DNA from 3 places in the Pseudomonas sp. AC463 genome. Region 1 is predicted to be linked to each of the others. Evidence: predicted binding sites of a transcription regulator. Region 1 holds the regulator's gene; each other region holds the start of a gene.
What was found. The regulator FliA, encoded in region 1, starts transcription of late flagellar genes. The targets are predictions, from matches to a motif close to CTAAAGTTTNNNNNNNNNNNGCCGNTAA.
Positions count from the first base shown of each region.

Region 1 (10,651 bases):
CGCTTGAACGAACTCATTGGTGACTGCAACAACGCCGCGCCCACGGTGCCGCCGATCACGATCAGCGCCGCCGGGCCGTTGGCCAGGGCGCCGAGGTGGCCGCCTTCGAGGTAGTTGCCGCCAATGATCGCGACAAACGCCATGATGATGCCGATCAGGCTCAATACATCCATCAGAGGCAGGCCTCCACCAGGTGCTTGCCGATGTCGTCCAGGCTGTAGACGGCGTCGGCCAGGTCAGCCTTGACGATGGCCATGGGCATGCCGTAGATCACGCAACTGGCTTCGTCCTGGGCCCAGATCGCGCTGCCGCCCTGCTTGAGCAGGCGCGCGCCTTCACGGCCGTCGGCGCCCATGCCGGTGAGCACCACCGCCAGAACTTTGTCGCCGTAGGACTTGGCTGCCGAACCGAAGGTGATGTCCACACACGGCTTGTAATTCAGGCGTTCGTCGCCCGGCAGGATTTTGATCGCGCCGCGCCCGTCGACCATCATCTGCTTGCCACCCGGGGCCAGCAGCGCCAGACCCGGGCGCAGGATGTCACCGTCTTCGGCTTCCTTGACGCTGATGCGGCACAGCTTGTCCAGGCGCTCGGCGAAGGCCTTGGTGAACGCGGCGGGCATGTGCTGGATCAACACGATAGGCGCCGGGAAGTTGGCCGGCAGTTGCGTCAACACACGCTGCAGGGCCACCGGGCCGCCGGTGGAGGTACCGATGGCAACCAGCTTGTAGGCCTTGCGCTTGGGCGCCGGCGAATGTGCATGCGCCGCCGCAGGAGCAGGCGTACGCACCGGCGGCGCCGCTGGCCGTGCAACCGGCGCAGGGGCCGGGCGACCGAACGACGAAGCAGGTGCCGGGGCTGGCGCTGCAACAGGCGCCGGCGCAGGGGCTGGCGTGCTGAACAGGCTGCGACGGTTGCTGCGGGAAATACTGTGGACTTTCTCGCACAGAAGTTGCTTGACCTTCTCGGGGTTGCGCGAAATGTCTTCGAAATTCTTCGGCAGGAAGTCCACCGCACCGGCGTCCAGCGCATCCAGGGTCACCCGGGCGCCTTCGTGGGTCAGCGAGGAGAACATCAATACCGGGGTCGGGCAGCGTTGCATGATGTGTCGAACTGCCGTGATGCCATCCATCATCGGCATTTCGTAGTCCATGGTGATCACGTCGGGTTTCAACGCAATCGCCTGATCAATCGCCTCTTTGCCGTTTGTGGCCGTGCCGATCACCTGAATCGTTGGATCGGCGGAAAGAATTTCCGAGACGCGGCGGCGGAAGAAACCCGAATCGTCCACCACCAGGACCTTGACTGCCATAAACACTCCGTTAGGCGGGGCGGGCATTACCGCCCTGCCCCACCAGAATCAAATACGCCGAGCGGCGTAACGCTTGAGCATGCTCGGAACATCGAGAATCAGCGCGATCCGACCGTCACCGGTGATGGTCGCACCCGACATGCCCGGGGTTCCCTGCAGCATTTTGCCCAAAGGCTTGATGACCACTTCTTCCTGACCCACCAGCTGATCGACCACAAAGCCGATGCGCTGGGTGCCCACGGAGAGAATCACCACATGGCCTTCGCGCTGCTCTTCATGCTTGGCCGAGGCCACCAGCCAACGCTTGAGGTAGAACAGTGGCAACGCCTTGTCGCGCACGATCACCACTTCCTGGCCGTCCACCACGTTGGTGCGCGACAGGTCGAGGTGGAAGATCTCGTTGACGTTGACCAGCGGGAAGGCGAAGGCCTGGTTGCCCAGCATCACCATCAGGGTCGGCATGATCGCCAAGGTCAACGGCACCTTGATGACGATCTTGGAGCCCTGGCCCTTGGTCGAGTAAATATTGATCGAGCCGTTGAGCTGGCTGATCTTGGTTTTCACCACGTCCATGCCCACGCCACGGCCGGACACGTCGGAAATCTCGGTCTTGGTCGAGAAGCCCGGAGCGAAGATCAGGTTGTAGCACTCTGTGTCGGTCAGGCGGTCGGCGGCGTCCTTGTCCATCACGCCACGCTTGACCGCGATATTGCGCAAAATGGTCGGGTCCATGCCCTTGCCGTCATCGGTGATCGACAGCAGGATGTGGTCGCCTTCTTGCTCGGCCGCCAGAATCACCTTGCCGCCACGGGACTTGCCCGAGGCTTCGCGTTCTTCCGGAATTTCCACGCCGTGGTCGACGGCGTTGCGCACCAAGTGGACCAGCGGGTCGGCCAGGGCCTCGACAAGGTTTTTGTCGAGGTCGGTTTCTTCACCCACCAGTTCCAGGTTGATCTCTTTCTTCAGCTGGCGCGCCAGGTCACGAACCAGGCGCGGGAAGCGGCCGAAGACTTTCTTGATCGGCTGCATGCGCGTTTTCATCACCGCGGTTTGCAGGTCGGCCGTCACCACGTCGAGGTTCGACACGGCTTTCTGCATGGCCTCGTCGCCGCTGGTCAGGCCCAGGCGCACCAGGCGGTTACGCACCAGTACCAGTTCGCCGACCATGTTCATGATGTCGTCCAGGCGCGCGGTATCGACCCGCACGGTGGTTTCGGCTTCACTGGCAGGCTTCTCGGCAACCGGGGCCGCAGCGGCACGCGCTGGAGCCGGGGCGGCAGCCGGGGCGGCAGCCGGGGCGGCAGCCGGGGCTGGCGCAGGCTTGGCGGCCGGAGCGGCGGCTTTGGCGGCAACCGGGGCCGCTGTGGCAACAGCTGCAGCGGCGGCCGGGGCCACTTCGGTGAACTTGCCCTTGCCGTGCAAATCGTCCAACAGCGCTTCGAACTCGTGATCGGAGATCAAGCCATCGCCAGCCGGTGCCGCACTGGCAGCTGGCGCAGGGGCCGCAGAGACTTCCGGCAGAGCGTCGGCCGCAAACGTGCCTTTGCCATGCAGTTGGTCGAGCAACGCTTCGAATTCGTCGTCGGTAATGTCGGTGCTGGCCGGGGCGGCAGGCGCCTCGGCCGCAGCGACCGGTGCCACGGCGTCGGCCGCGAACTGGCCTTTGCCGTGCAACTGGTCGAGCAGGGATTCGAACTCGGCGTCGGTGATGTCTTCGCTGGTCGGCGCTGCGGGCGCAGTAACGGCTGCAGGCGCCTCAGCTTCGGCTTTCACCGCGTTGAGCGAATTGAGCAGCTGTTCGAACTCGCTGTCCGTCACATCCGCTTGCGGCTCGGGTTCCGGCGCGGCTTCAACCACCGGCGCCGCCGACAGGTCGGCAGGCTCTGCATAGCGCGCCAGGGCGGCCAGCAGTTCCGGGGTGGCGGCGGTGATCGGAGCACGTTCGCGCACTTCGCTGAACATGCCGTTGACCGCATCGAGTGCTTCGAGAATCACGTCCATCAATTCCGAATCAACGTGACGCTCACCCTTGCGCAGGATGTCGAACACGTTCTCGGCGATGTGGCAGCACTCCACCAGCTCATGGAGCTGGAGGAAGCCGGCGCCCCCTTTTACAGTGTGAAAACCGCGAAAAATTGCATTGAGCAGGTTCGCATCATCCGGGCGGCTTTCCAGCTCGACCAGTTGTTCGGACAGTTGCTCTAAAATTTCGCCGGCCTCTACAAGGAAATCCTGAAGGATTTCTTCATCGGCGCCGAAGCTCATGTGGGTGCTCCTTAGAAGCCTAAACTGGATAACAGGTCATCTACGTCATCCTGACCTGACACAACGTCTTCACGTTTATCGGCATGAATCTGCGGACCTTCACCCTTGGCGAGATGTTTTTGTGGATCTTTTTCCGAGAGGATCGCTTCGCGGTCATGTTCGATGCCTGCAAAGCGGTCTACCTGGCCTGCCATAAGCACTAATTTGAGCAAGTTGCTTTCCACTTCGGTGACCAATTGGGTCACACGCTTGATCACCTGACCGGTGAGGTCCTGGTAATCCTGCGCCAGCAGAATGTCGTTGAGGTTGCTGGAAACCGTGCGGTTTTCCTGCTCGCTGCGCGACAAAAATCCTTCAACCCGACGCGCCAGCTCACGGAACTCTTCAGCCCCCACTTCCCGGCGCATGAAGCGGCCCCAGTCGTGGCTCAGGGCCTGAGCTTCAGTGGCCATGCCATTGACCAGGGGCGTGGCGTTTTCCACCAGGTCCATAGTGCGGTTGGCCGCCGCCTCAGTCAGCCTGACCACATAGGACAGGCGTTCGGTGGCATCAGTGATCTGCGAGATTTCCTCGGCCTGGGGCATATGCGGATCAATCTGGAAATTGACGATCGCACTGTGCAGCTCGCGTGTGAGCTTGCCCACTTCCTGATACAGGCCGCGGTCACGGGTCTGGTTGAGCTCATGGATCAACTGCACCGCGTCGCCGAACTGGCCTTTTTCAAGGCTTTCGACCAACTGGTGAGCATGCTTTTTCAGGGTCGACTCGAAGTCTCCCTGTGATGATTCTTTATGCTCCATAGCTCCCCCGCGATGGCATTAGCCGTGGATGCGTTCGAAGATTTTTTCGATCTTCTCTTTCAAGGCCAATGCAGTGAATGGCTTGACCACGTAGCCGTTAACCCCAGCTTGGGCGGCTTCGATGATCTGCTCACGCTTGGCTTCGGCGGTCACCATCAGCACAGGCAGGCTGCGCAGCTTTTCGTCAGCGCGCACGTGGCGCAGCAGGTCGATACCGGTCATGCCCGGCATGTTCCAGTCTGTTACCAGAAAGTCGATGCTCCCGCTGTTGAGGATCGGAATCGCCGTAATGCCGTCATCCGCCTCGACCGTGTTAGTGAACCCAAGGTCACGCAACAGGTTTTTTATGATCCGCCGCATCGTTGAGAAGTCATCAACGATGAGGATTTTCATGTTCTTGTCCAATTCGACCTCCAAGCAGTCTTAAACGCGCCCAGCACCTGGACGCGCCATTTCAATCAACAGGCATTACACAAAAAGGACTGCCGGGAGCACCACGGATTGAAGCCGCGAAGGTCTATCACCCTCGCGGCCTCGCTTTGCAGTGCTCCCCAACACTGCCTGTCAGCGCGCTCGCCACTCTCCCAAACGCCCCCGCAAGCGGGCTGCGCACTGGCTATGCAACTGGCTGACCCGCGATTCGCTGACCCCCAGGACCTCACCGATTTCCTTGAGGTTCAGCTCTTCGTCGTAGTACAGCGCCAACACCAGCCGCTCACGCTCCGGCAAATTGGCAATCGCGTCGGCCAAGGCGCCCTGGAAACGTTCATCTTCCAGGTCGCGCGATGGCTCCATATGAGCGCTCGCGCCGTCCTCGTGCAGCCCTTCGTGTTCGCCGTCCTGCAACAGGTCGTCGAAACTGAACAGGCGGCTGCCCAAGGTATCGTTCAAAATCCCGTAGTAATCGTCGAGACTCAATTGGAGTTCGGCCGCAACTTCGTGATCTTTAGCGTCGCGACCGGTTTTTGCTTCAATTGCGCGAATTGCGTCACTGACCATGCGCGTATTGCGGTGTACCGAACGCGGCGCCCAGTCACCTTTACGCACTTCATCGAGCATCGCGCCACGGATGCGGATACCCGCATACGTCTCGAAACTCGCACCCTTGCTCGCGTCGTACTTGGTCGACACTTCGAGCAGGCCGATCATGCCCGCCTGGATCAGGTCTTCGACCTGGACGCTGGCGGGCAGGCGTGCCAGCAAGTGATAGGCGATGCGCTTGACCAGGGGCGCGTAGCGCTCGATCAATTCGCCTTGGCTGTCACGGGCAGACTTCTTGTACGCGTTGTAGCCAGTCGCTGTCATAGCACGGGTCCTGCGCTCGTCTGATGCACCAATCGCTCGACGAAAAACTCCAGATGCCCCCGCGGGTTGGCGGGCAACGGCCAGGTATCGACCTTCTGGGCAATAGCCTTGAACGCCAGAGCGCACTTGGAACGAGGGAACGCTTCGTAGACTGCACGCTGCTTTTGCACAGCCTTGCGCACACACTCGTCGTAGGGCACTGCGCCGACGTATTGTAAGGCGACATCGAGAAAGCGATCCGTGACCTTGGTCAACTTGGCGAACAGGTTGCGACCTTCCTGCGGGCTCTGGGCCATATTGGCCAGCACGCGGAAGCGGTTCATGCCGTAGTCACGGTTGAGCAGTTTGATCAGGGCGTAGGCGTCGGTGATCGAGGTGGGTTCGTCGCACACCACCAGCAACACTTCCTGCGCAGCGCGCACGAAGCTGACCACGGACTCGCCGATCCCGGCGGCGGTGTCGATCACCAGCACGTCGAGGTTGTCGCCGATATCGCTGAACGCCTGGATCAGGCCGGCATGCTGCGCCGGGCTCAGATGCACCATGCTCTGGGTGCCGGAAGCGGCCGGCACGATGCGGATGCCACCGGGGCCCTGCAGCAGCACGTCGCGCAGCTCACAGCGGCCCTCGATCACATCGGCGAGGGTATGTTTGGGCGTCAGTCCCAGCAGAACGTCGACGTTCGCCAGCCCCAGGTCAGCATCCAGCAGCATGACGCGACGGCCAAGCTCTGCCAGGGCCAGGGACAAATTCACTGACACGTTAGTTTTCCCGACGCCACCTTTGCCGCCGGTCACCGCGATCACCTGTACGGGATGCATGCTGCCCATTTTATTTCTTTACCTTGTCTTGCTTAGACGCAGGCTACATGGCTTGGCCGCGTGAATCGCTTGCAGACCATCGATGTAGATACATTTCACGGTGTTCATCCTGCCCTCAACCCACCCGCTTTGCCGGGTTGTGGTAGAGGTCGGCGAACATATCGGCCATCGCTTCCTCGCTAGGCTCTTCTTGCATTTGCACGCTGACTGCACGGCTGACCAACTGATGACGGCGCGGCAGATGCAGATCATCCGGGATCCGCGGGCCGTCGGTCAGGTAGGCGACCGGCAATTCATGACTGATGGCCAGGCTCAGCACCTCGCCCAGGCTCGCGGTTTCATCGAGCTTGGTGAGGATGCAACCGGCCAGGCCGCAGCGTTTGTAACTGTGGTACGCAGCGGTAAGAACCTGTTTCTGGCTGGTGGTTGCAAGCACCAGGTAATTTTTCGATTTGATCCCACGTCCGGCCAGGCTTTCGAGCTGCATGCGCAACGCCGGATCACTGGCTTGCAGGCCGGCGGTGTCGATCAGCACTACGCGTTTGCGCAGCAGCGGGTCGAGGGCGTTGGCCAGGGACTGGCCCGGGTCTACGTGGGTCACCGACACATTCAGGATGCGGCCCAGGGTCTTGAGCTGCTCCTGGGCGCCGATGCGGTAGCTGTCCATGCTCACCAGCGCAATGTTGTGCGCGCCGTACTTGAGCACATACCGCGCCGCCAGCTTGGCCAGGGTGGTGGTCTTGCCCATGCCGGCAGGGCCGACCATGGCGATCACACCGCCCTCTTCCAGCGGCTCGACTTCCGGGGTGACGATCATGCGCGCCAAGTGCGCCAGCAACATGCGCCAGGCCTGGCGGGGTTCTTCGATTTCGGTGGTCAGCGCCAGCAGGTCGCGGGACAACGGGCCGGACAGGCCGATACGTTGCAGGCGACGCCACAGGTTGGCCTGCTGCGGCTTGCTGCCTTGCAGCTGGGTCCAGGCCAAGGAGCCGAGTTGTACTTCGAGCAGCTCGCGCAGGCCGTTGAGTTCAAAGCGCATCGAGTCGAACACACGCTGGTCGACTGCGGCAGCCGGGGCTGGCGCGGCAGGACGCGGCGGCTCTTTGAACGTAGGCTCAACCAGCGGCTCGGCGGCGGTCAGCGGCAGGCCGGCAAACAACTGGCGGTTGGTGGTGGCATCGCTGTCGCCACGCATGCTCAATTCAGCCTGGGCCGAGACGATGCGCGACGCGGTCTTGCGCAGCTCGTCTTCGAGCTCCATGTTCGGCACGCGCGGGGCCAGGGCCTGAGGGGTGTAATCCAGGGCAGCCGTCAGCTCGACACCGCCGGCAATACGACGGTTACCGATAATCGCGGCGTCGGCGCCCAGCTCATCACGGACCAGTTTCATGGCCTGACGCATATCGGCGGCGAAAAAACGCTTAACTTGCATAACCCACTACCCTCAGCCGTTCGGCCCTACTGTCGCGACGATAGTCACTTGCTTATTGTCAGGAATTTCCTGATAAGCCAAAACGTGCAAATTCGGTACTGCCAGGCGTCCAAACCGCGACAACATCGCCCGGACGGGGCCCGCCACCAGCAGAATCACCGGTTGGCCCTGCATCTCCTGGCGCTGTGCGGCGTCGATCAACGAACGCTGCAGCTTCTCAGCCATGCTTGGCTCCAGCAGAACGCCCTCTTCCTGGCCTTGTCCTGCCTTCTGAATACTATTGAGCAATATTTGTTCCAACCTTGGTTCCAAGGTGATAACAGGCAGCTCGGAGTCAAGCCCTACAATGCTTTGGACGATTGCGCGCGACAATCCGACGCGCACCGCAGCCACCAGGGCGGCAGTATCTTGACTCTTGGCGGCATTGTTGGCGATGGCCTCGGCAATGCTGCGAATGTCGCGTACCGGCACCTGTTCGGCCAGCAGCGCCTGCAACACCTTGAGCAACTGCGACAGCGATAGCACGCCCGGCACCAGTTCTTCCGCCAGTTTAGGCGACGCTTTGGCCAGCAAGCCCATCAATTGCTGGACTTCCTCGTGGCCAATGAGCTCGTGGGAGTGCTTGTACAGGATCTGGTTGAGGTGGGTGGCGACCACGGTGCTGGCGTCTACCACGGTGTAACCCAGCGACTGCGCCTGGCTGCGCTGGCTGATTTCGATCCACACCGCGTCCAGGCCAAAAGCCGGATCTTTGGCGGTTATGCCGTTGAGGCTGCCGAATACCTGCCCCGGGTTGATCGCCAGCTCGCGGTCCGGGTAGATCTCGGCTTCGGCCAGGATCACGCCCATCAGCGTCAAGCGGTAGGCGCTCGGGGCCAGGTCGAGGTTGTCGCGGATATGCACGGTGGGCATCAAGAAGCCCAAATCCTGGGACAGCTTCTTGCGCACGCCCTTGATCCGCGCGAGCAATTGGCCACCCTGGTTGCGGTCTACCAGCGGGATCAGGCGGTAGCCGACTTCCAGGCCGATCATGTCGATCGGGGTCACGTCATCCCAGCCCAACTCCTTGGTTTCCTGGGCGCGGGCCGGGGATGGCAGCAGTTCCTGCTGGCGGGCGATCTCTTGTTGGGCGATGACTTTGACCTGGTTCTGCTTCTTCCAGAACAGGTAGGCGCCGCCGCCGGCGAGTGCGGCCATGGTCAGGAACGAGAAGTGCGGCATGCCCGGCACGATGCCCATGATCGCCATGATGCCCGCCGCCACGGCCAGGGCCTTGGGGGATGCGAACATCTGGCGGCTGATCTGCTTGCCCATGTCTTCGGAGCCCGACGCACGGGTCACCATGATCGCGGCAGCTGTGGATAACAACAGTGATGGCAATTGCGCCACTAAACCGTCACCGATGGTCAGCAAGGCGTAGACCTTGCCCGCATCGCCGAAGGTCATGCCGTGCTGGAAGATCCCCACGGCCATGCCGCCGATCAGGTTGATAAACAGAATCAGCAGGCCGGCGATGGCGTCACCGCGCACAAATTTGCTGGCACCGTCCATGGAACCGTAGAACTCGGCTTCCTGGGCCACTTCCAGGCGGCGGGATTTGGCCTGATTCTGGTCGATCAGGCCGGCGTTGAGGTCGGCGTCGATGGCCATTTGTTTGCCGGGCATGGCGTCGAGGGTAAAGCGCGCGCTCACCTCGGAAATCCGCCCGGCGCCCTTGGTCACCACCACGAAGTTGATGATCATCAAGATCGCGAACACCACGATACCGACCACGTAGTTACCGCCGATCACCACCTCACCGAAGGCCTGGATCACCTTACCGGCAGCGGCGTGACCGTCCTGGCCGTGCAGCATCACCACGCGGGTCGACGCCACGTTCAGCGCCAGGCGCAGCAGGGTCGCCACCAGCAAAATCGTCGGGAACACCGCGAAATCCAGCGGCCGCAGGGCGTACACGCAGACCAGCAACACCACCACCGACAGGGCAATGTTGAAGGTAAAGAACACGTCCAACAGGAACGGCGGCATCGGCAACATCATCATTGCCAGCATCACCAGCAACAACAACGGCACACCCAGATTGCCCCGCGAGAGGTCAGTCAGGGTGCCACGGGCCGTGCTGAGCATTTGAGAACGTTCCACCAGCGGTATTCCTCGTGTTCCTTGAAGCAAAGTTTTGACGCCGAGAGGCGTCCTGGAGGCGGTATTGCAAGAAGCCTTCCAACTTTTGCTTTCGCACTTGGATCGCTACAAACGCCCGAGCTCTATCAGCTGTAACCCCCTCCCACATTTGGATTTGTATGTGTCCAGTGCTGCCAGGGAACAATCAGTTAGCCTTCACGTAAGTCGCACGTTCTCGGCCTGTGGGCCTTTTTGTCCTGGCTTCACTTCAAACTCGACTCTTTTGCCTTCTTCGAGCGTTTTGAATCCATCCCCCTGAATAGCCGAAAAGTGTACGAACACATCCGCACCACCCTCGTCCTGAGTGATAAACCCAAAGCCCTTTTCCGCGTTAAACCACTTCACAATACCCGTTGCCATTGTCGTTCTCCGTCCACATATCGCTATATCTGCCTGATGCATAACGCGTAAACACCCGCTGGCCGATGGATCATCTGCAGCGCCACTTTCAAACCCACCGAAAGCTGCACCTCGCCCGAACCGCGCCGGTCGACCAACACTTCCTCCGCGCCGCCATCCAGCACAATCAAACCTT
Region 1 is NZ_CEEDDZ010000031.1:43,406-54,056, forward strand. It holds gene AC0IYH_RS27550 (flagellar motor protein) at 1-173, opposite strand, end outside; gene AC0IYH_RS27555 (protein-glutamate methylesterase/protein-glutamine glutaminase) at 173-1,312, opposite strand; gene AC0IYH_RS27560 (chemotaxis protein CheA) at 1,361-3,577, opposite strand; gene AC0IYH_RS27565 (protein phosphatase CheZ) at 3,589-4,377, opposite strand; gene AC0IYH_RS27570 (chemotaxis response regulator CheY) at 4,396-4,770, opposite strand; gene fliA (RNA polymerase sigma factor FliA) at 4,942-5,682, opposite strand; gene fleN (flagellar synthesis regulator FleN) at 5,679-6,512, opposite strand; gene flhF (flagellar biosynthesis protein FlhF) at 6,619-7,935, opposite strand; gene flhA (flagellar biosynthesis protein FlhA) at 7,948-10,062, opposite strand; gene AC0IYH_RS27595 (cold-shock protein) at 10,273-10,476, opposite strand; gene AC0IYH_RS27600 (cold-shock protein) at 10,500-10,651, opposite strand, start outside.

Region 2 (10,651 bases), on a different contig from region 1:
TGGAAAACTTTTCAACCGCTGACTCCGCGACGGAACTTCCTGTAAGCACAGGCCACCATCGGGCTTGAGGCCGCACATCGTATAGCAAAGTGGCCTTTTGCCCTTATTTTTAAGACTAGTGGCAATTTGCCGATTTACTAGGACGGGGCGACATAAGGTAGGGCGGGGGGAAGGGATCAGCGTAAAACCGGGTCAAATTTAAATCGGCGACCAACGATGAGCGTGAGCACCAGCAAGATTGCAAATACCCCGGTTGCGACGAACGCGGTGGTCTGCGCATCTTGAGCGTCGGCATTCAGGCCCAGAATGCCGGTGATGGCGGTCAGGCACAAAAACAGCCAGGCGGATTTAGTCATCAGCGGTTTCCTTAGAAAACCCAATGTTCAGAAACGGGGGCAGCCTGGGTGTCTTGGGTCAGGCGCACTGGCGATTGCGCGCCGGGCATCATCACAGCCAGTTGCGGGCGCTGTTGCAGGTGGTGAGGTACTGCCTGGCTGATCTGTGCAGGGTCGCTGCTGCCGGCCGATTGGAAATGGAACGTCACCAGGGCAGCCAGGGCTACGGTGTTGAGGGCTAACAGAAGGGCACTGTTCATGGTCATGTTCTCCGCTTAACGCCGTGGCTGAAGGGCTCTTGTAGGAGAAGTATTGCAGGTCTTGTGCCAATCTTTTATCTCAATAAAATCAATGGGTTGAGTCTACTTTAAGGCGCGCAAAGGTTGCAATTTGCAATGCAGGCATTTTGGGGTAATGCATTTTGCACGATGGGAGCAAGTGCCTGTGTTTACGGGGTGAAACACGGATCGTCAGGGCAGGGAACGGCCTACACTCAAAAAGCCCACGGACGACATGACAAAACCGACCTCGGCCGTTAACATGCACGCCGTCCGTCGCAGTGCTCCTGGCCCGATGGCTGTCATTAGTCCCAGTAGCTCAATTGGATAGAGCATCCCCCTCCTAAGGGGAAGGTTGGCCGTTCGAACCGGCCCTGGGACACCAGATTCGCAATCCCTATAGGAAGCCCCGCACAGAATATTCTGGCGGGGCTTTTTCGTGGGTGTTCGATCTTTTCCAATACCGGTCGAACCTTGCCGTTGATCGAGGTTCACAGCAGGTGCCGTCGGGTATTTTTCGCAACGGTGTACCTTGCACGCCACCCGGCAGCGTCTGAGCTGTTATGCAAAATAATCCCCGGAAACAGTGCCTTTCGCCTGTCCGGATCCCGCTACCCCGGACTATCATGCCGATAGCCCTGTCTCTCACTGCAAGGAGCCGCTCGGAACGCCGATGCGCCAGATCTGGAAACCTTTTCGAGCCCTTTATTTCGCTTCCCTGATGATGCTGATCGGCTCTGGCCTGCTCAGTACTTACCTGGCCTTGCGCCTGGCGGCCGACCATGTCGATAGCCTGTGGGTCGGCGCGCTGATGGCGGCCAACTATTTTGGCCTGGTGCTGGGTGGCAAGATCGGGCACCGCCTGATTGGTCGTGTCGGGCACATCCGGGCTTACGCCACTTGTGCCGGGATCGTCGGTGCGGCGGTGCTGGGCCACGGCCTGATCAACTGGCTGCCGGCCTGGATCGTGCTGCGGATGATCGTGGGCCTGGGGATGATGTGCCAGTACATGGTCATCGAAAGCTGGCTCAATGAGCAGGCGGACGCCAAGCAGCGTGGCGCGGTGTTCAGTGGCTATATGATCGCGTCCTACCTGGGCCTGGTGCTGGGTCAGCTGATTCTGGTGATGCACCCTGAGCTTGGCCTGGAATTGCTGATGCTGGTGGCGCTGTGTTTTGCCTTGTGCCTGGTGCCGGTGGCGATGACCCGGCGCATTCACCCGGCACCCTTGCACCCGGCACCGATGGAGCCGCGCTTCTTTATCAAGCGCGTGCCGCAGTCGTTGAGTACGGTGCTGGGCGCGGGGTTGATCGTGGGCTCGTTCTACGGCCTGGCGCCGCTCTACGCCTCGCAGCAGGGGCTGACCACCGAGCAGGTGGGTCTGTTTATGGGTAGCTGCATTTTTGCCGGCCTGGTGGTGCAGTGGCCATTGGGCTGGTTGTCGGACCGCTATGACCGCGCGCTGCTGATTCGCTGCTTTGCCCTGTGCCTGGCGGTGGCGGCGTTGCCGCTGGCGGTAATGACCAACGTGCCGCTGGAGGTGTTGTTCGTGGCGGGCTTCTTGTGTTCCCTGGTGCAGTTTTGCCTGTACCCGCTGGCGGTGGCGTTCTCCAATGACCACGTGGAGGGTGACCGCCGCGTGTCGCTCACGGCCATGCTGCTGGTGACCTACGGCGTCGGCGCCAGTATCGGGCCGTTGCTCGCCGGTGTGGTGATGAAGATGTTCGGCAGCCACATGCTCTATGCGTTTTTCAGCCTGTGCGCGTTGATCCTGGTGTGGCGCATTCGCCCGAAAGCGGTAACCAACCTGCATCAGGTGGACGACGCGCCGTTGCACCATGTGGCAATGCCCGACAGCATGTCCAGCTCGCCGCTGGTGGCTTGCCTCGATCCGCGGGTGGATGAGGCGGTCGTGCAGGAGCAGATGCAAACCAGTGCTCCAGAGCCAGAAGCCGAGCCCGAAGCACCGGCGGATGAGCCCGCCGTTGAGGCGCCATCAGACCCGCTGGACCCCGACGAGCATCCCCACGACTTGAGCAGGGCGCGCCCCTGAACGCAAAAACGGGCAGATCCCATCAGGATCTGCCCGTTTTTTTGTCGCGATCTTTAAACCTTAAAAATCGTCGTCTTTATCGAAGCGCCGCGCTTCGCGTTGCAGCTGATACACAAACCGCTCGACCTGGCGTTGCACCAACCCACTCATGTTGTGGAAGCGTACGCCGGCAAAGGTTGTGTTGATCTTCTCTTCGAAGTGCAGGTAACGCAGTTCGACCGAGGTGGTCATGCTGCCAAAGGGCAGGGCGGCGATAAAGCGGTCGTATACCTGGCCCAGTTGCAGGCGCTCGGAGATGTCGCCTTCAAAGCGCAATTTGCAGCCGGTGGCGGAAATATCCAGCAGTTTGCCGCTGACCGGTGCCTTGAGTTTCTCGCCGCCCAGCTCGATGTTGACCAGCTGGGCCAGCTTCAAGGCGGCGCGGAAGGCATTGCGGCGCTGGTGGTAGACCACCTCGTCAGGCAGCGCGCCAGTGTAAATGCGGTGGCCGTCCTTTTCGCTGATACTCAGGTTGCCGTTGCTTTCCCACGCAACACGTACGCCGTCGTGGAAGCCTTCGATTCGGAAGGGTTCGCCATTTTCCAGGTGACGTTCGCCGTCGCGCGGGATCATCTCGTCCAGGGCCAGCGTGCCGCTGTCACGGTCGACGTCCACCAGGTAGCTCTGGAAGCGCTGGCTGCGCTCGTGGAAGGTGATGATCAGCGGGTCATGGCTGTCTTGCAGCATGCGCAAGGTGCCGGCGATTTCCAGAGGCGTGGTGAGCACCTTGGGTGGCTGCGGTGCATCTTCCGCATTAAGGGCGTTGAACACGGTTCTTCCATCTCCAGACAAAATACGACTACACGCAAGAACAGGCATTTTGCCAGTATGTGGCGCGCCTTGGATAGGGCGGGCCGTAAACCGGCATCAGGCTTGGCTGCGGGTGCTTGGCTTGACCAGGCGCGAGGTGGAGCCCTGGGCGTTGTAAAGCGCCGGAGGCTCGCCGCCGTGAAGTATACGCAACTGGTTGGCGGTCGTAGCTTGCTGAAGCTGGATCGACTGACCGTTGAGCAAGTTGGCTTCCTGGCACTGGGCGAGCAATTGATTGAGTTCTTTGCTCTGGGCCAGGAGTTGATCGCCCACCGAAGAATGGCTGGCCAGTTGCGCCAGGCCATCGTGGTCTGCCGGCAGGCCCAGGCTGATGAGGATCTGGCTGCGTTTTTTGCCGTGCTGTTCCAGCAGGACAATCAACGACTGTTTGCGCGCGAGAATTTCTTCGAGCAGGGGCATGTCCCGGCCGTAGAGGGCCAGGGATTCTTCCCGAAGCAGCTCAAGCAGCTGTTGTGTCGGCGCGTGATCATCAATGATCAGTTGAAGCAATTGTTCGTCGTGATGCATGGCTGGCCTTGGGGTTTAAGCGTCCAAAAGCCCGGCGCAGGCCTTTGCCTAGCGCTCGGCTTCGAAGTTAAGCAGCTTGCTGGCTACACGGTTGCTGTCGACTTTATAGCTGCCATCGGCGATTGCCTGTTTCAATTCGGCCACACGGGCTTTATTGACCACCGGTTGATCGCGCAGCGAGTCAGTGACCTTCTGCAACTGTTGAGCCTCATTGCTCAGGTGTACGGATTCCCCGCTCTGGCTGGCGCTGGCCTGTTCTGCCTTGGCGGGCAGTGGCTGGGCCTTGGCTTCTACGCTGTCCTTGGCACCGGTGGTGCGCGAAGTGCCTGACGTAGCCGGGGTGTTATTTAAACGACTGAAATCGATGACCATGATAAAAAACCTCTGGGTATTTGGACGCTTGCCATGTTTTCGGCCATACCCGGACAAACTTTAGGCGCAATTGACAATAAACTGCACAGGCCGGCGCCCAGTCGACAGTGTAGGAAAAGCCGGCGTCCGATACCAGTGGTCTATAAGGCGACCTCCACTTGGCCCGGCGCTGTGACCCGGGCCTTGATCACGCGATTGGAGTTGAGGTTCTTGACCCGAATCTGCTCGCTCATGCCGCCATTGGACAGCGCTTCGCCCGGCATCTTCACATGCAGGCCGCCGCTGCTGGCGGAAATCACCACCTGGTCACCCTTGCGAATCACTTCCGCCTGCTCCAGTTGAACCAGAGTGACGACCTGATCGGTGACCACTGGTCGGGTCAATTTCTGCCCGACGGCCTGGTCCAGGGATGTCAGGTAGCCCTGATTGATCATGCTGATGTCGCGTTCGCGCAGTACCACGTCCTCGAAACCGATGATGCCGGTGCGTTTCATCGGGCGGGCAACCACCACCACATCACGGAACAGCTTGACCTGGGCCGGCACGAACACCGTCCAGGGCGAGGCGCCTTCACAGCGTACCTTTACCGTTACGCGCCCAATCGGCTGGGCCGGGCTTTCCAGGGTGGCTGTCAATTCCTTGTCGCACATTGGCATGCGCAGGCGGGGGTCCAGCTGGTTGACCTGGATTTCATAACGCCCGGGAGTCTGGGTGGTCGCCAGATAATCTTCTACAGTGAACTCAAGAAAGCCTTGGGTGACGCCGATAAGTAGATCAGGCAAGGTGACGTTGTCTGCGCGGGCCGTGGCTCCCAGGCTCGCAGCCAGCAGCACCACGCAGGCGCAGAGCAATCTGCGGTATCGTGGGAATCGTAAGCGTCGGGAAACTGTCGTTTTAATATCCATGATGGGTAAATAGCAAAGCTCGTGCCGTTTAGTGCTGGGTGCGCGTCGCACCCTTATAGGTTTTAGCGTAGGAGTCTGGGCATGGCAGGTGTAATGGATTCAGTAAACCAGCGCACACAGCTGGTAGGGCAGAATCGCCTGGAGTTGTTACTTTTTCGCCTGGATGGCAAGCAGCTATATGGCATCAACGTGTTCAAGGTGCGGGAAGTGCTGCAATGCCCCAAGCTGACGATCATGCCCAAGTCCAGCCCTGTGGTGTGTGGCGTCGCCAACATCCGAGGCGCGACCATCCCGATTCTCGACCTGGCCCTGGCCACCGGTTCGGCGCCGTTGCAGGACCGTGAAAACCCGTTTGTGATCATTACCGAATACAACACCAAGACCCAGGGTTTCCTGGTGCGCTCGGTGGAACGCATCGTCAACATGAACTGGGAAGAGATCCATCCGCCGCCCAAGGGCACCGGCCGCGATCACTACCTCACGGCCGTGACGCGGGTGGATAACCAGTTGGTGGAAATCATCGACGTAGAGAAGATCCTCGCCGAAGTGGCGCCCACCTCGGAATCGATTTCCGTGGGTGTGGTGGATGCCGAAACGGCGCACAAGGCCATCTCCCTGCGGGTGTTGACCGTGGATGACTCCTCGGTGGCGCGCAAACAGGTGACCCGTTGCCTGCAAACCGTCGGCGTGGAAGTGGTGGCCCTCAACGACGGCCGCCAGGCGCTGGACTACTTGCGCAAGCTGGTGGATGACGGCAAGAAGCCGGAAGAAGAATTCTTGATGATGATCTCCGACATCGAGATGCCGGAAATGGATGGCTACACCCTCACGGCCGAGATACGCAACGATCCACGCATGCAAAAATTGCATATCATCCTGCATACTTCGTTGTCGGGTGTGTTCAATCAGGCGATGGTCAAGAAGGTCGGTGCTGATGACTTCCTGGCCAAATTCCGCCCTGATGACCTGGCGAACCGGGTAGTCGACCGGATCAAGGCTGCAGATCACGGCTAGGGGGTTTTCCCTGGCGGTCACACGATTTAAGAGGCGGTACCATTGTCTACGGGTAATTTGGATTTTGAACAGTTCCGGGTCTTCCTGGAAAAAGCCTGTGGCATATTGCTCGGTGAAAACAAGCAGTACCTGGTATCCAGCCGTCTCAACAAACTGATGGAACAGCAGGGCATCAAGTCTTTGGGTGAGCTGGTTCAGCGTATCCAGGGCCAGCCGCGCAGTGGGCTCAAGGAAATGGTGGTCGATGCCATGACCACCAACGAAACCCTGTGGTTTCGTGATACCTACCCCTTTGAAGTGCTCAAGAGCAAAGTCTTGCCCGAGGCCATCAAGGCCAGCCCTGGCCAGCGTCTGCGTATCTGGTCGGCGGCGTGCTCCTCGGGGCAGGAACCCTATTCGATTTCGATGTCCATCGACGAATTCGAACGGACCAACATGGGCCAGCTCAAGGCCGGCGCGCAAATCGTGGCCACCGACCTGTCCGGCACGATGCTCACCAACTGCAAGACCGGCGAGTACGACAGCCTGGCCTTGGGCCGTGGTTTGTCCCAGGAACGCCTGCAACGTTACTTCGACCCGAAAGGGGCGGGGCGTTGGGCGGTCAAGGCGCCGATCAAGAGCCGCGTGGAGTTTCGCTCGTTCAACCTGCTCGACAGCTACGCCAGCCTGGGCAAGTTCGACATGGTGTTCTGCCGCAACGTGCTGATCTACTTCTCGGCCGAGGTGAAGAAAGACATCCTGTTGCGCATCCACGGCACGCTCAAGCGCGGCGGTTACTTGTTCCTCGGCGCTTCCGAAGCGCTGAACGGCCTGCCGGATCACTACCAGATGGTGCAATGCAGCCCGGGGATCATTTACCAGGCCAAGTAACCCGTACGCAGTCAAAAATGTGGGAGGGGGCAAGCCCCCTCCCACATTTTTATTTGCGGCAATCCTTCGGAAAGCGGCAACTCCCCATTGCCGCTTTACTGGCGCTACGCGGAAACCGCTTGCCGCTTTTCTGGCATTGCCGGCGGCAAACACCCGGCAAACCCTTGAATTACGGGCCTCGCGAAAACTGGCATGCGCCTTGCTATGACCTTGTTACGAAAAGCAGGTCAGCCTAAAGGTTTCCGCCATGAGCATCAGCTTCGATAAAGCGCTCGGTATCCACGAACAAGCCCTGGGCTTCCGCGCCCAGCGTGCCGAAGTCCTGGCCAACAACATTGCCAACGCCGACACCCCGAACTACAAGGCTCGGGACCTGGACTTCTCCGCCGTGCTCGCTGCACAGCAGGACAAGACCAAGAACGGCACCTTCGCCTTGAACATGACCAACAGCCGTCATATCGAAGCGCAAGGCCTGAGCAGTGGTGATGAGTCGTTGCTGTATCGCACGCCGATGCAACCGTCGATCGACCAGAACACCGTGGACGCCCAACTGGAGCAATCGGCCTACGCCGAGAACTCGGTGAACTTCCAGGCCAGCTTTACCCTGCTCAACAGCAAATTCAAAGGGCTGATGTCAGCCCTGCGTGGAGAATAAGCCATGTCCCTAGCCAGTGTTTTTAATATTGCCGGCAGTGGCATGAGCGCGCAGACCACGCGTTTGAACACCGTCGCCAGTAACATCGCCAACGCCGAGACCGTGTCGTCGAGCATTGACCAGACCTACCGCGCACGCCACCCGGTGTTCGCCACCATGTTCCAGGACGGCCAGGCGGGGCAGAGCGGTAGCGGCAGTTCGCTGTTCCAGAACCAGGATGCCGCCGGCCAAGGCGTGCAGGTCCTCGGCGTGGTGGAAGACCAGAGCAATCTGGAAGCGCGCTACGAGCCGAACCACCCTGCAGCGAACGAAAAAGGCTATGTGTACTACCCGAACGTCAACGTGGTCGAGGAAATGGCAGACATGATCTCCGCCAGCCGCTCGTTCCAGACCAACGCGGAAATGATGAACACCGCCAAAACCATGATGCAGAAGGTCCTGACCCTGGGTCAGTGATAAGGGGCGCCAAATAATGGCCATCGTTGATACTTCTACCAACACGGCAGTCCAGGACCTTTTCAATACCAAGGTCAAGACCGCCACAGACAACGTCTCCAGCGTTGCCACTGCCGCCACCGGCAGTCAGTCGCTGGGCAAGGACGCGTTCCTGCAATTGCTGGTTACTCAGCTGAAGAACCAGGACCCGCTGTCGCCTCAGGACAACGGCGCGTTCGTGGCTCAGTTGGCACAGTTCAGCAGCCTGGAAGGCATCAACACCCTGAATGACTCGGTGAATGCGATCTCCAGCAACTTCAGCTCCTCGCAAGCATTGCAGGCGTCGTCGCTGGTAGGCCGTTCGATCATCACCCAGACCGACAAGGCCCTGGTGGACACGAGCAAGAGCATGACCGGTTCGGTGGCGGTGACGTCGGCGACCGGTAACGTCGCGATCAAGATCACCGACAAAGACGGCAACGTGGTACGCACCATCGACATGGGCGCCCAGAGCGCTGGCAACTCCGACTTTATCTGGGATGGCAAGAACGACGCAGGCGAGGTTGCCCCCGCCGGCACCTACACCTTCGCGGCCACCACCAAGAATGACAAGGGCGACGCGGTAGCCCTGGCAACTTCGTTGCCGGCCACCGTCACCAGCGTGACTTTGAGCAAGACCGGCGGCGAAATGGTGCTGAACCTTGCCGGCGGCATGGGCAGCGTCAAGCTGTCGCAAATCCAGACTATCGGTACATAGAGCCGGCTAAATACGGCAGAGGGAGAGAAACATGTCTTTTAATATCGGCCTTAGCGGTCTCTATGCGGCCAACAAACAGCTGGACGTGACCGGTAACAACATCGCCAACGTCGCGACCACGGGCTTCAAATCGTCCCGTGCGGAATTCGCCGACATCTACGCGGCGTCCAAGCTGGGCACCGGCCAGAACAGCATCGGCAACGGTGTGAACCTGGCGGCCGTGTCGCAGCAGTTCACCCAAGGTGACGTGAATGGCAGCGGCGGCATTCTGGACATGGCGATCCAGGGCGGTGGCTTCTTCGTACAGAAAGGCAGCGACGGTTCGCTGGAGTACACCCGCAGCGGTGCTTTCCGTGCGGATAAAGATGGCTACATCACCAACAACACCGGTACTTCGCGCCTGCAAGGTTACGCTGCGGATGACGACGGCAAGATCATCAAGGGCGGTCTGGTTGACCTGCAACTGAACCTGTCGAACCTGCCACCCAAGGCGTCCACCAAAGTCGATTCCACCAGCAACCTGAACTCCTCGGAGTTGGTGATCGATCAGACCACCAAAATATTCAACCCAGCTGACACCAGTACTTTTACCACCCAGTACAGCACCACGCTGTATGACGACCAGGGCAACTCCCACGCCATGGTGCAGTACATGGTGAAAAGCGATGCCAACGAGTGGAAATCCTACACGTTGATCGATGGCCGTAACCTTGACGGCTCGCTGCCTACCACCACGGGCACCGGGATGCCTCCTGCAGTGACCCTGACCTTTGATGGCGCGGGCAAGCTCAAGGACGTGGCCGGCGCCGACGTGGCCGGCACGACCCTGACGCTCAAAGACTGGGTGCCAGGTTCGGTCACCGGCGGCGTGTGGGCGCCAAACGATGCGACCGCGCCGGACATCGCCGTCAACATGGGCAACGTTACCCAGTACAACTCGGCCAGCTATCGCAACCCGCCGGTCACCGATGGCTACGCCACTGGCCAGATCACCGGCCTGAAAATCGATGGCAACGGCGTCCTGTTCGCGACCTTCAGCAACCAGCAGAGCAAGGCCATCGGCCAGATCTCCCTGGCCAGCTTCAACAACGAACAAGGCCTGCAGCCAGCGGGCGGTACTACCTGGAGAGAGACCTTCGCCTCGGGCCAGCCGGGTTACGACACCCCGCAAGCCGGTACTCTGGGTTCGATCGTGGCCAACTCCCTGGAGAACTCCAACGTCAACCTGACCAACGAGCTGGTGGACCTGATCAAGGCCCAGAGCAACTACCAGGCGAACGCCAAGACCATCTCCACCCAGAGCACCATCATGCAGACCATCATTCAGATGACCTGATGCTGTAAGGCTGCACAAGAAGCCCCTCGAAAGAGGGGCTTTTTTGTGGGCGTCATATGAGTGCCAGGACTTTTCCCATGCCGCCATGGCAGGAGATGACAACTGAACGTTGGAACCGACTACGGCTTTTTTTCCACTTATCCAGCCAAGAAGTAGATCTTTTCATTACGGAGTGGGTGGGTATGTGGAATTCGTCGGTGTCCGGCCATGGGGTCGGTGGGAGTGGGGCGGTCCTGTGGGGTGTCAGCCCTTCAGTGGCGTCCA
Region 2 is NZ_CEEDDZ010000002.1:89,431-100,081, forward strand. It holds gene AC0IYH_RS02560 (PA3371 family protein) at 177-356, opposite strand; gene AC0IYH_RS02565 (hypothetical protein) at 368-595, opposite strand; tRNA gene AC0IYH_RS02570 (tRNA-Arg) at 922-998, shown strand; gene AC0IYH_RS02575 (MFS transporter) at 1,287-2,666, shown strand; gene AC0IYH_RS02580 (flagellar regulator YcgR PilZN domain-containing protein) at 2,727-3,476, opposite strand; gene AC0IYH_RS02585 (flagellar protein FlgN) at 3,573-4,043, opposite strand; gene flgM (flagellar biosynthesis anti-sigma factor FlgM) at 4,092-4,415, opposite strand; gene flgA (flagellar basal body P-ring formation chaperone FlgA) at 4,556-5,320, opposite strand; gene AC0IYH_RS02600 (chemotaxis protein CheV) at 5,402-6,334, shown strand; gene cheR (protein-glutamate O-methyltransferase CheR) at 6,377-7,204, shown strand; gene flgB (flagellar basal body rod protein FlgB) at 7,452-7,859, shown strand; gene flgC (flagellar basal body rod protein FlgC) at 7,863-8,315, shown strand; gene flgD (flagellar hook assembly protein FlgD) at 8,332-9,051, shown strand; gene flgE (flagellar hook protein FlgE) at 9,083-10,387, shown strand; gene AC0IYH_RS02630 (hypothetical protein) at 10,465-10,651, shown strand, end outside.
Region 2: the regulator FliA is predicted to act here: its motif matches at 4,452-4,479, upstream of flgM (flagellar biosynthesis anti-sigma factor FlgM).

Region 3 (10,651 bases), on a different contig from region 1:
CGAGGTCGACTTACTGTCCAAGGCCGGCCTGCAACCGGTACAGCTCGGCGCACGCATCCTGCGCGTCGAAACCGCCGTGACCGCCCTGCTCGCCCGCCTCTTCTAACCCACCACAAATCCAATGTGGGAGGGGGCTTGCCCCCGATGGCGGGCTGTCAGTTGATATATCTGTAGCTGACACACCGCTATCGGGGGCAAGCCCCCTCCCACATTGGTACCGCGTCGCTACAGAATCCTGTGCCACAGCCGATAACCCCTGAATAAGTCCAAGCCTTGTTCCAGGGGAGTTCGCAGCATGTATCGTTGGTTAGCCGAAAAGCTGGGGAATGTCAGCGTCAAAACCAAACTGGGCGTCGGTTTCGGCCTGGTGTTGCTGCTCACATTGATGATCACCTTCACCGGCTGGAAAGGCCTGGGCGACGTGATCAGTCGGGGCGACAAGCTGGGTTATATTTCCAGCCTCAACGGGCTGACCAAGGACTTGCGCCTGGCACGCCTGGACTTCGAAATGCGTCGCGGCGAACAAGGTACCGGCGCGGTCACCGAGTTGCTGACTCAACTGGAGACGGGCTTGAAAAAGGCCGCCGAGCTGATCGAACAGCCCGATGACAAGGCCCTGGTCGAACAGCAACAGGACGCCCTGAACCAATACAAAAAGGCCTTCAACGCCATGGTCCAGGCCGGCCTCAAGCGTGAAGGCGCGCGCAGCAAGCTCGGCGACACGGCCGACAATGCCGTGGCGAAAGTCAACGAAGTCGAGAAAACCCTGCTGCAAGGCGACAGCGTCACTCAGTTCAATAGCGTGGTCGACCTGAGCAAGCTGATCCAGCAAGCACGCTTCCAGGTGCGCGGCTACACCTACAGCGGCAAGGTCGAAGCCGAACAGCCGGCCCTGGATGCCATTGACAACGCCCTGAAGAAAATCACCGAACTCGACGGCCAACTGCCTGCGCAGTTCCAGGCCAACCTGCAAGAGGCCAGCACCTCGCTGCAGGCCTACCGCGCCGCCGTCAGCCAGTACCGCGATTCCCAGGTCGCCAGTGCGGCCGCCCTGAAAATCATGGTCGCCCAAGGCGATGTCCTGATGGGCCACAGCGAAAAACTCACGACCTCCCAGACCGTGGTGCGCGACACCGATGCCGCGAACGCGAAAAACCTGTTGCTGCTGGCCACCGTGCTGGCGCTGATCTTCGGCCTGGTCGCCGCCTGGGCCATCACCCGCCAGATCACCATTCCGCTGAACCAGACCCTACTGGTGGCCGAGCGCGTGGCCTCGGGCGACCTGAGCCACAACCTCACCTCGCTGCGCCAGGACGAGCTGGGCCAGTTGCAACGCGCCATGCAAAGCATGAGCGTGGGCCTGCGCGAATTGATCGGCGGCATCAGCGACGGCGTCACCCAGATCGCCAGCGCCGCCGAGCAGCTCTCGGCCGTGACTGAACAGACCAGCGCCGGGGTCAACAGCCAGAAGGTCGAGACCGACCAGGTGGCCACCGCCATGAATGAAATGGCCGCCACCGTGCAGGAAGTCGCGCGCAACGCCGAGGAAGCTTCCGAAGCCGCCGTAGCCGCCGACCAGCAGGCCCGCGAAGGCGACAAGGTGGTCGGTGAGGCCATCGCCCAGATCGAACGCCTGGCCACCGAGGTGGGCAACTCCACCGAGGCCATGGGCCATCTGCAACGCGAAAGCGACAAGATCGGCAGCGTACTCGACGTGATCAAGTCCGTGGCCCAGCAAACCAACCTGCTGGCCCTCAACGCCGCGATTGAAGCGGCGCGCGCCGGTGAAGCCGGGCGTGGGTTTGCGGTGGTGGCGGATGAGGTGCGCAGCCTCGCCCAGCGCACGCAAAAATCCACCGAAGAGATCGAAGAGCTGATTGTCGGCCTGCAAACCGGCACCCAGCAGGTGGCGAGCATCATGGACAACAGCCGCAGCCTCACCGACAGCAGCGTCGAACTGACCCGCCGCGCCGGCAGCGCCCTGGGCAACATCACCCGGACGGTCTCGACCATCCAGGCGATGAACTCGCAGATCGCCACCGCCGCCGAGCAACAGAGCGCCGTGGCCGAGGAGATCAACCGCAGCGTGCTCAACGTTCGCGATGTGTCCGAACAGACCTCGGCCGCCAGCGAAGAAACCGCCGCCTCCAGCGCCGAACTGGCGCGCCTGGGGATTTACCTGCAAACCCTGGTGGGTCGCTTCAAGGTCTGAAGCCCTTTCGCGGCGGCCATCAGAGCCGCCGCCTTTCAATTTGTGAAATTTCCTACGCGTTTATCAGGTCGTGATTCACACGCCCGGCGCCGAATAAAAGTAGCGTTTCAATGCTCCTGACGTGTGTCAGGCGGTTCCCGAAACGCTCCTTTTGATTCGTTGGAGGTTCACCATGTTTCGTCCACTGACCCGCCTGCTGGGCAATATCAGCATCACCCTCAAACTCGCGCTGGGCTTTGGCCTGGTGCTCAGCCTCAGCCTTGTCATCGCGATAACGGGCTGGCAAGCCCTGAACACGTCGCTCGAACGCTCGCAAACACTCACGCAGCTCTCGCAACTGGCCGTTGTCGGCGAAGAGCTGCGCGCCGACCGTATTGTGTATCGCACCGTGAATGACGCCGAGAGCCTGAACAAGATCGGCCTGCACATGGAGAAGATCGACAGGAACCTGGCCGAACTCGGGCCACGGCTTACTGACCCGGCCAACCAACAACAACTGCAGGAAAGCCGCCGCATTACCACCAGTTTCAAAACCGCGCTGGGCGGTCTGGAAGGGCTTATCAAGCAACGCGAAGGTGCCCGCGAACTGCTCAAGCGCAGTTCGGTGCACAGCAGCGACAGCCTCTCGGAGCTGTCCAGCAACCTGCCCAATCAAGACGATGAAAAAGCCCTCGACGCCATAGAGCAACTGCGCCAGGCCATGGAACAAGCCGAGGACCGCGCCCAGAGCCCCGCGTGGGCCTCCGATACACTGGAGGCCTACGCCAACGGCGTGAATGACGCACTGCTGGCCCTCGACCGCGCCCAGGCGGTGGTCAGCGCATTACCGGTGGATGCCGGCGCGCTGAAAAGCGCCCTGCTTGACTACCGCACCCAATTAACCAGCCTCAGGGAAGCCCAGCTCACCACCGAGACCAGCCAGAACCAACTTGAGCAGTGGCTGGATCAGTTGCTCAAGGCAAGCGACCTGTTGAGTCAGGACCAAACCGCCAAGCGCGACAGCGAAGCCAGCCTCGCCCGCAGCGTACTGCTGTACATCACCGCTGCCGCATTGCTGCTCGGCGCCCTCGCCGCCTGGCTGATCGCCGGCCAGATCGTTGCGCCGCTGCGCCAGGCCCTGCACGCAGCCAATCAGATTGCCGAGGGCAACCTCACCCAAACCCTCCAGACCCAGCGCCGCGACGAGCTGGGGCAGCTGCAACGCAGCATCGGGCAAATGACCGCCAACCTGCGCGGGCTGATCGGCAGCATCGGCGAGAGTGCACGGCTGATCGCCAGCAGCGCCGAGCAGTTGTCCGCCGTCACCGCGCAAACCCGTGCCGGGATCGACGACCAGAAGCTCGAGACCGAACAGGTGGCCACTGCCATGAACCAGATGCTCGCCACCTCCCAGGAAGTCGCGCGCCACGCCGAGCAAGCCTCCGTTGCGGCCACCGAGGCCGACCAGCAGGCGGGGGCCGGCGACCAGGTGGTCGCTGAAGCAATCACGCACATTGAGCACCTGGCGCAAGAAATGGCGCGTTCAAGCCAGGCCATGCGCGGGTTGCAAGAGGAATCCCAGAAGATCGGCAGTGTGTTGGAGGTGATCAAGTCGGTGTCGGAGCAGACCAACTTGCTGGCCCTCAACGCCGCCATCGAAGCGGCCCGTGCCGGCGAGGCGGGACGCGGCTTTGCGGTGGTCGCCGACGAAGTGCGCGGGCTGGCGCAACGCACGCAGCAATCGGCCGAGGAAATCGAAGCGCTGATCAGCGGATTGCATCGGGGCACGCAGCAGGTGGCCGACATCATGGATAACAGTCGCAGCCTGACCGACAACAGCGTGCAGCTGACGCGCCGCGCGGGGGACGCGCTGGCCAGCATCACGCGCACCGTGTCGGTGATCCAGGAGATGAACCCGCAGATCGCCGCGGCGGCCGAGGAGCAGACGGCGGTGGCCGAAGAGATCAACCGCAGCGTGCTGAAGGTCAAGGATGTGTCGGAACAGACCTCGGCCGCGAGTCAGGAGACGGCGGCGGCCAGTGTCGAACTGGCCCGCCTGGGCATGGATTTACAGGCGCTGGTGGGCAAGTTCAACGTCTAGCCGTTACAACACCTGGCTCAGGAAGGCCTGGGCGCGCGGGTCTTTCGGCGCATCGAAGAACTGCGCCGGGGCCGCGTCTTCCAGCAATTTGCCGTGGTCGAAGAACAACACACGGTCGGCCACTTCGCGGGCAAAGCCCATTTCGTGGGTGACGCAGACCATGGTCATGCCTTCCAGGGCCAGGGTCTTCATCACGTCCAACACTTCGCCGACCATTTCCGGGTCGAGGGCCGAGGTGGGCTCGTCGAACAGCATCACCTTGGGCTCCATCGCCAGCGCCCGGGCAATGGCCACGCGCTGTTGCTGGCCGCCGGAGAGGCGCGACGGAAACTCGTTGGCCTTCTGCGCAATGCCGACTTTTTCCAGCAGCGCCAGAGCCTTGGCCTCGCGCTCTTGTTTGCCGCGCTTGCGCACGACTTTCTGCGCCAGGCACAGGTTTTCCAGCACGGTCATGTGCGGGAACAGGTTGAAATGCTGGAACACCATGCCGACTTCGCGGCGATAGGCGTTCACATCGGTTTTCGGGTCGGCCAGTTGCAGGCCGTCGATGCTCACCGAGCCCGAATCGAACTCTTCCAGGCCATTGAGGCAACGCAGGAAGGTCGACTTGCCGGAACCGGACGGGCCGATCACCACCAGCACTTCGCCCTTGGCCACCCTTGTGGTGACGTTATCCACCGCGCGCACCACATGGCCACGGGTGTCGAAGACTTTTACCAGATCGCGAACTTCAATCACTTTGCGCGAGCCTCCGCTCAAGCCGGCTGGCCATTTTCGACAGCGGCAGGTTGATCAGCAGGTACAGGCCTGCCACGCAGAACAGGATTTCAAACGGCGAGAACGACGTAGTTATCACTTCGCGGCCACTTTTGAGCAGCTCGGTGATCGCAATCACCGAGACTAGCGAGGTGTCCTTGACCAGGCTGATAAATTGCCCGGCCAGCGGCGGCAGCACGCGCTTGAACGCCTGCGGCAACACCACATGGCGCATCGACTGGCCGGCACTCATCCCTAGGGAGCGCGCGGCTTCGTTCTGGCCACGGGTGATGGACTGCACGCCGGCGCGCACGATCTCGGCCACATAGGCGCCGGTGAACAGCGACAGCGCGGCGATCCCGGCAAACTCCCGGGACAGGTTGAGTACCGTGCCGATAAAGAAATAGAAAATGAAGATCTGCACCAATAGCGGCGTACCGCGCACCAGTTCGACGTAGATCGTCGACAGATCGCGCAGGGTCGGGTTGCTGGACAAGCGGCACAACCCCGTCGCCAAGCCAATCGCCAAGCCGAGGATGCCGGACACCACCGACAGCCACAAGGTGGTCCACAAACCCCACATCAACGGCCCCAGCGCCCAGTGCCGGGTCACGCCCACCACGTCGCCTTCGGCCACGTCGTCGCCGCGCGCCACTTGCAGGCTGTTGTCGGCAACGCTCAGTTTTTGCTCGGCGCCCGCGTCATTGCGCAGGGTCACTTCGGCGACGTCGCCTTTGCGCACCAGCTCAACGACGGTGGAAATATCCGCCGCGCGCTGGGAGGTTTCGGCCTGATAGGCGAAGTATTGCGGTACGCGGTTCCAGCGCCACTCGTAGGACATCAGCGAGGTGGCGTAGTACAAGGCGCCGGCCAGGCCGACCAGCACCATCACGGTCAGCAGGTGCCAGGGCCATTGGGCTTTTTTCTGTTTCATTTCAGGTTCCGGGGTATGTGTCGCCTGGCAGGCCGTCATCGGGGGCAAGCCCCCTCCCACCTTTGAAGGTGTTCACAACTCAAAATGTGGGAGGGGCGGTGCGACGATTCGACTTGCCCCCGATGAAGCCAACTCGGTGTCAGCCCTTATTCCATGTCCTTGAGCCACTCGGAGCTCTTGAACCACTTGTCATGGATGCGATCGTAGGTGCCGTCGTTGCGGATCTGGTGCAGGAAGTTGTTGATGAAGTTGATGCTGTCGTAATCGCCTTTTTTCAGGCCGAACGCCAGGGGTTCGAAGGTGAAGGGTTCTTCGAGGAACACCAGCTTGCCGTTGCCGACTTTCTTCTCGGCGACCACGTTGTACGGCGCGTCATACACAAAGGCGTCAGCCTTGCCGTTGACCACGTCCAGCACACCTTCCTGCTCGTTGTCGTAGCCGTGGTACTTGGCCTTGGAGATCAGCTTCTTGGCGACCATCTCGCCGGTGGTGCCGAGCTTGGAGGTCAGGCGGTATTTCTCGTCGTTCAAGTCTTTGTAGGACTTGATGGTGCCTTCCAGGTCCTTGCGGATCAGCAGGGTCTGGCCGACCACGATGAAGGGTTCGCTGAAGTTCAGGCGCAGGTTGCGCTCCTGGGTCAGGGTCATGCCGCTGCCGATCATGTCGAACTTGCCGGTCAGGAACGCCGGGATAATCCCGTCGTAGCCGGTGGACACCAGCTCCAGCTTGACGCCCATGGACTTGGCCATGGCCTTGAGGATGTCGACTTCGAAGCCGATGATTTCACCGCGCTTGTTGGTCATTTCGAATGGCATGTAGGTCGGGTCCATGCCGACTTTCAGCGTGCCGCGCTTGACCGCATCATCGATTGCGCCGGCCTGGGCCGCATTCGCGGCAACCAGTGCAGTGACGCCGAGCAGCAGCATCGAAAGATACTTTTTCATCATCAAGTCCCCTGAACCATTCTTGTAAGGTCGGCGCGCAAAAGGGCTGCACCATTTCGGGGTGCGATCCTAACCCACTCGCTGCCTGTCACAAAGGTTTCACGGGTAATTGTTGTCGCGCAGGCAGGAATCGCCCGATGGCAACAAGGGGGATGGGAGACACATAAGGGGTTTGAAACGCTGTAGGGCCAGCGCTTCGAACGCCCCCGAAGAGAACCCTCGGGGGCGTCTGAATCAGGCCGGTTGGGCCTGGGACGACAGCGGTTGCAGCGGCAGCAACGGCGCGTGCGGGTCGGACTTGATCGAGTCACGCCAGGCGGCGAGCCACTCGGCATGCCCTTCGCTCCAGACTTGCTCGTGCAGGCGGCCCAAAGCTACCGGGTCACTGAGCAAGGCCAGGCGTTCGCCGTTGTTGAGGCCGGCGGGGCCGACTTTCAACGCATGACGCACGCGCTCGGTGCGCAGGTACTCGATCGGCTCCGCCTCACGGTGACGCGAGGTCGCCAGGGCGCAGGCCAGGGCGTTCTGCTGCGGGTCGACCACCGAACGCACAAACCCGTCGTTGAGCGCGTGCCAACGGTTTTCGTGGGTGTACTTCTCGGTCGACAGCAACGCCTGCGGCGGGTTGTATTCCTCAGGGATGAGGAACAGGCTCTCGTCGCGGGACTTCAGGCCCAGCTTGACCCGGCTGGAAATCACCGACACCGGGATCGACAGCATCAGCGAACCGACGATCGGCACCAGCCACCACAGGAAGCTTGGGTTCAACCACACCACCAGTGCCGCCCACAGGAAGCCCAGCAGGGTTTGCGTGCCATGGCGCTTGATCGCCTCGCTCCACGGGGTGGAGTCGTCGTCACGCTGCGGAGAATTCCAGGTCGCCGCCCAGCCGAGGAACGCGGCCAGTACAAAGCGGGTATGGAAAATCATCCGCACCGGCGCCAGCAGCATGGAGAACAGCATCTCCAGCAGCATCGACAAGGTCACCTTGAACTTGCCACCGAACTCTTTCGCGCCCTTGGCCCAGATCAGGATGATGCTCAGCAGTTTAGGCAGGAACAGCAGCACGATGGTGGTGGAGAACAGCGCCACCGCCTTGTCCGGATGCCATTGCGGCCACAGCGGGTACAACTGGCGCGGCGCCATGAAGTACTGCGGTTCCATCAGGGTGTTCACCGCCAGCAAGGCCGTGGACAACACCAGGAAGAAGAACCACAACGGCGCCGACAGGTAAGACATCACGCCGGTCAGGAACACCGCACGGTGCACCGGGTGCATGCCTTTAACCAGGAACAGGCGGAAGTTCATCAGGTTCCCGTGGCACCAGCGACGGTCACGCTTGAGTTCGTCCAGCAGGTTCGGCGGCAGTTCTTCGTAGCTGCCCGGCAGGTCGTAGGCAATCCACACGCCCCAGCCGGCACGGCGCATCAGCGCCGCTTCAACGAAGTCGTGGGAGAGGATCGCACCGGCGAACGCACCTTTACCCGGCAACGGCGCCAGGGCGCAGTGCTCGATAAACGGCTTCATGCGGATGATGGCGTTGTGACCCCAGTAGTGGGATTCACCCAGTTGCCAGAAGTGCAGGCCGGCGGTGAACAGCGGGCCGTACACGCGAGTGGCGAACTGCTGCATGCGCGCATACAGGGTGTCCATGCCCGATGCACGCGGCGCGGTCTGGATAATCCCCGCATCCGGCGTGGCTTCCATCAGGCGTACCAGGCTGGTCAGGCATTCGCCGCTCATTACGGAGTCGGCGTCGAGCACGACCATGTACTTGTATTCACCGCCCCAACGACGGCAGAAGTCGTCGAGGTTGCCGCTCTTGCGCTTTACGCGACGGCGACGGCGGCGATAGAAGATCTTGCCGAAACCACCGGCTTCGCGGCACACGTCGAGCCAGGCTTGCTGTTCGGCGATGCAGATGTCGGCGTCATTGCTGTCGCTGAGCACGAAGAAGTCGAAGCGATCCAGGTCACCCGTGGCGGCCACCGATTCGAACGTCGCACGTAAACCGGCGAATACACGCGGCACGTCTTCGTTGCAGATCGGCATCACCAGCGCGGTGCGCGCATCTTTCGGGATCGGCTCGTCGCCGGCACTTTTACCGGATATCCGGTATTTATCGTGGCCGGTAAGCAACTCCAGGAAGCCCATCAACGCGGTCCAGAAACCGGCCGAGACCCAGCAGAACAGAATCCCGAACATGATCAGGATGCTGGTTTGCAGGGCGTAAGGCAGTACCTGGGTAGCGGTTTGCAGCAGGGTCTGGTTGCGGATTTCGTCGAAGTCGACCAGCGACCAGCCCTGGTACGGCATGATGCCTTTCATGTACCAGCCGGCCACGATGGTCTGGCCGAGCATCAGCACCAGCAGGATATAACGGCGGATCGAACCGACGGTGCGCCAGCGCGCAGCCGGCAGCACACGCTCGTCTTTCGGCGGCTTGGGCGGGTTGGTGCGACCAGTCATCCGGCGCCAGCCGCGCACCAGGATATTGGTGCGCCATGGCTCCGGCACGACCTTGGTGCGACGAATCGGCGGCGTGGCCTTGAGGCACACGCGGCCGCTGGCGTCGAGCGCGAGCATTTCGGCGTCCTGCAGCTCTTCGGCAGTGCTGAGGGTCAGCCGGCGGCCAACCGACGCCTGGGCGGCATCGGCCGGCGCGTCGAACGTTGAGGACGACAGACGCTCATGCAGCTCGGTGAAGGATGTGCAGCCCGCCAGTTCGGCGCGCTGCTCAGCGGTCATCGGTAAATGCGCCAGATACTCGGCAAGAGTCTCGGGCGTAGCTTGGGAATTACTCATCGGCAGGCAACTGATAGCTCCAGGTTTCGGTCAGGACTTGCTCGGTCTTGATCGGCTCCGGCGTGGCTGGGGCAGCTTCTGGCTGCTTGGCCTCCTTGTCCTTGGCGTCTTTCTTGGCCTGTTTATCGTGTTGCTTGGCCAAAACCTTGTCAGCCTTCAGTACTTGGGTCGAAACCGGCTCAGGCTCGGGTTGCACGATGTCTTGCACCAGGGCGGCGCGCATTTCGGTCGGCTTGCCTGCGTCCTTGATCTTCATGCGCAGGGTCAGGCGCCAGCCTTTGGTGTGCTCGTTGTAACGCACGCTGTTTTCGACCAGCTCAGCGTTGTCACCCACGCTCACCTGGCTGCGCACCGGGGCATCCGGCAGCAGCTTTTTCAGCGACGGGCCTTCGAAGTCCACCAGGTACGCCACGCTGCCGTCTGGCTGACGGATCAGGTTGGATTGCTTCACATCACCGGTGGAGCGCAGGGTCTGCTTGACCCAGGCGCTGTCCGGCGAATGGAAGGCAGCATCGTCGAGGGTCCAGTGCAGGCGGTAGGCCACGTCCAGCGGCTTGCCGACTTCCGGCAATTCGGCCGGGCTCCAGAACGCAACGATATTGTCGTTGGTCTCGTCGGCGGTCGGGATCTCTACCAGGTCGACGGAACCCTTGCCCCAATCGCCTTCAGGCTCGATCCAGGCGCTTGGGCGCTTGTCGTAGTTGTCGTCCAGGTCTTCGTAGTGGCTGAAGTTGCGGCCGCGTTGCAGCAGGCCGAACCCGCGCGGGTTCTCTACGGTGAAGTTGCTGACCGACAGGTGTTTAGGGTTGTTCAGTGGGCGCCAGATCCACTCGCCATTGCCGGCATGGATCGACAGACCGCTGGAATCGTGCAGCTCACGACGGTAGTTGAGGACCTTGGACGGCTGGTTGGCGCCGAAC
Region 3 is NZ_CEEDDZ010000005.1:299,234-309,884, reverse strand. It holds gene AC0IYH_RS08640 (16S rRNA (uracil(1498)-N(3))-methyltransferase) at 1-106, shown strand, start outside; partial or broken gene AC0IYH_RS08635 (methyl-accepting chemotaxis protein) at 296-1,306, shown strand; gene AC0IYH_RS08630 (methyl-accepting chemotaxis protein) at 1,340-2,212, shown strand; gene AC0IYH_RS08625 (methyl-accepting chemotaxis protein) at 2,385-4,292, shown strand; gene AC0IYH_RS08620 (amino acid ABC transporter ATP-binding protein) at 4,296-5,030, opposite strand; gene AC0IYH_RS08615 (amino acid ABC transporter permease) at 5,023-5,982, opposite strand; gene AC0IYH_RS08610 (transporter substrate-binding domain-containing protein) at 6,129-6,926, opposite strand; partial or broken gene mdoH (glucans biosynthesis glucosyltransferase MdoH) at 7,159-9,731, opposite strand; gene AC0IYH_RS08600 (glucan biosynthesis protein G) at 9,724-10,651, opposite strand, start outside.
Region 3: the regulator FliA is predicted to act here: its motif matches at 2,329-2,356, upstream of AC0IYH_RS08625 (methyl-accepting chemotaxis protein).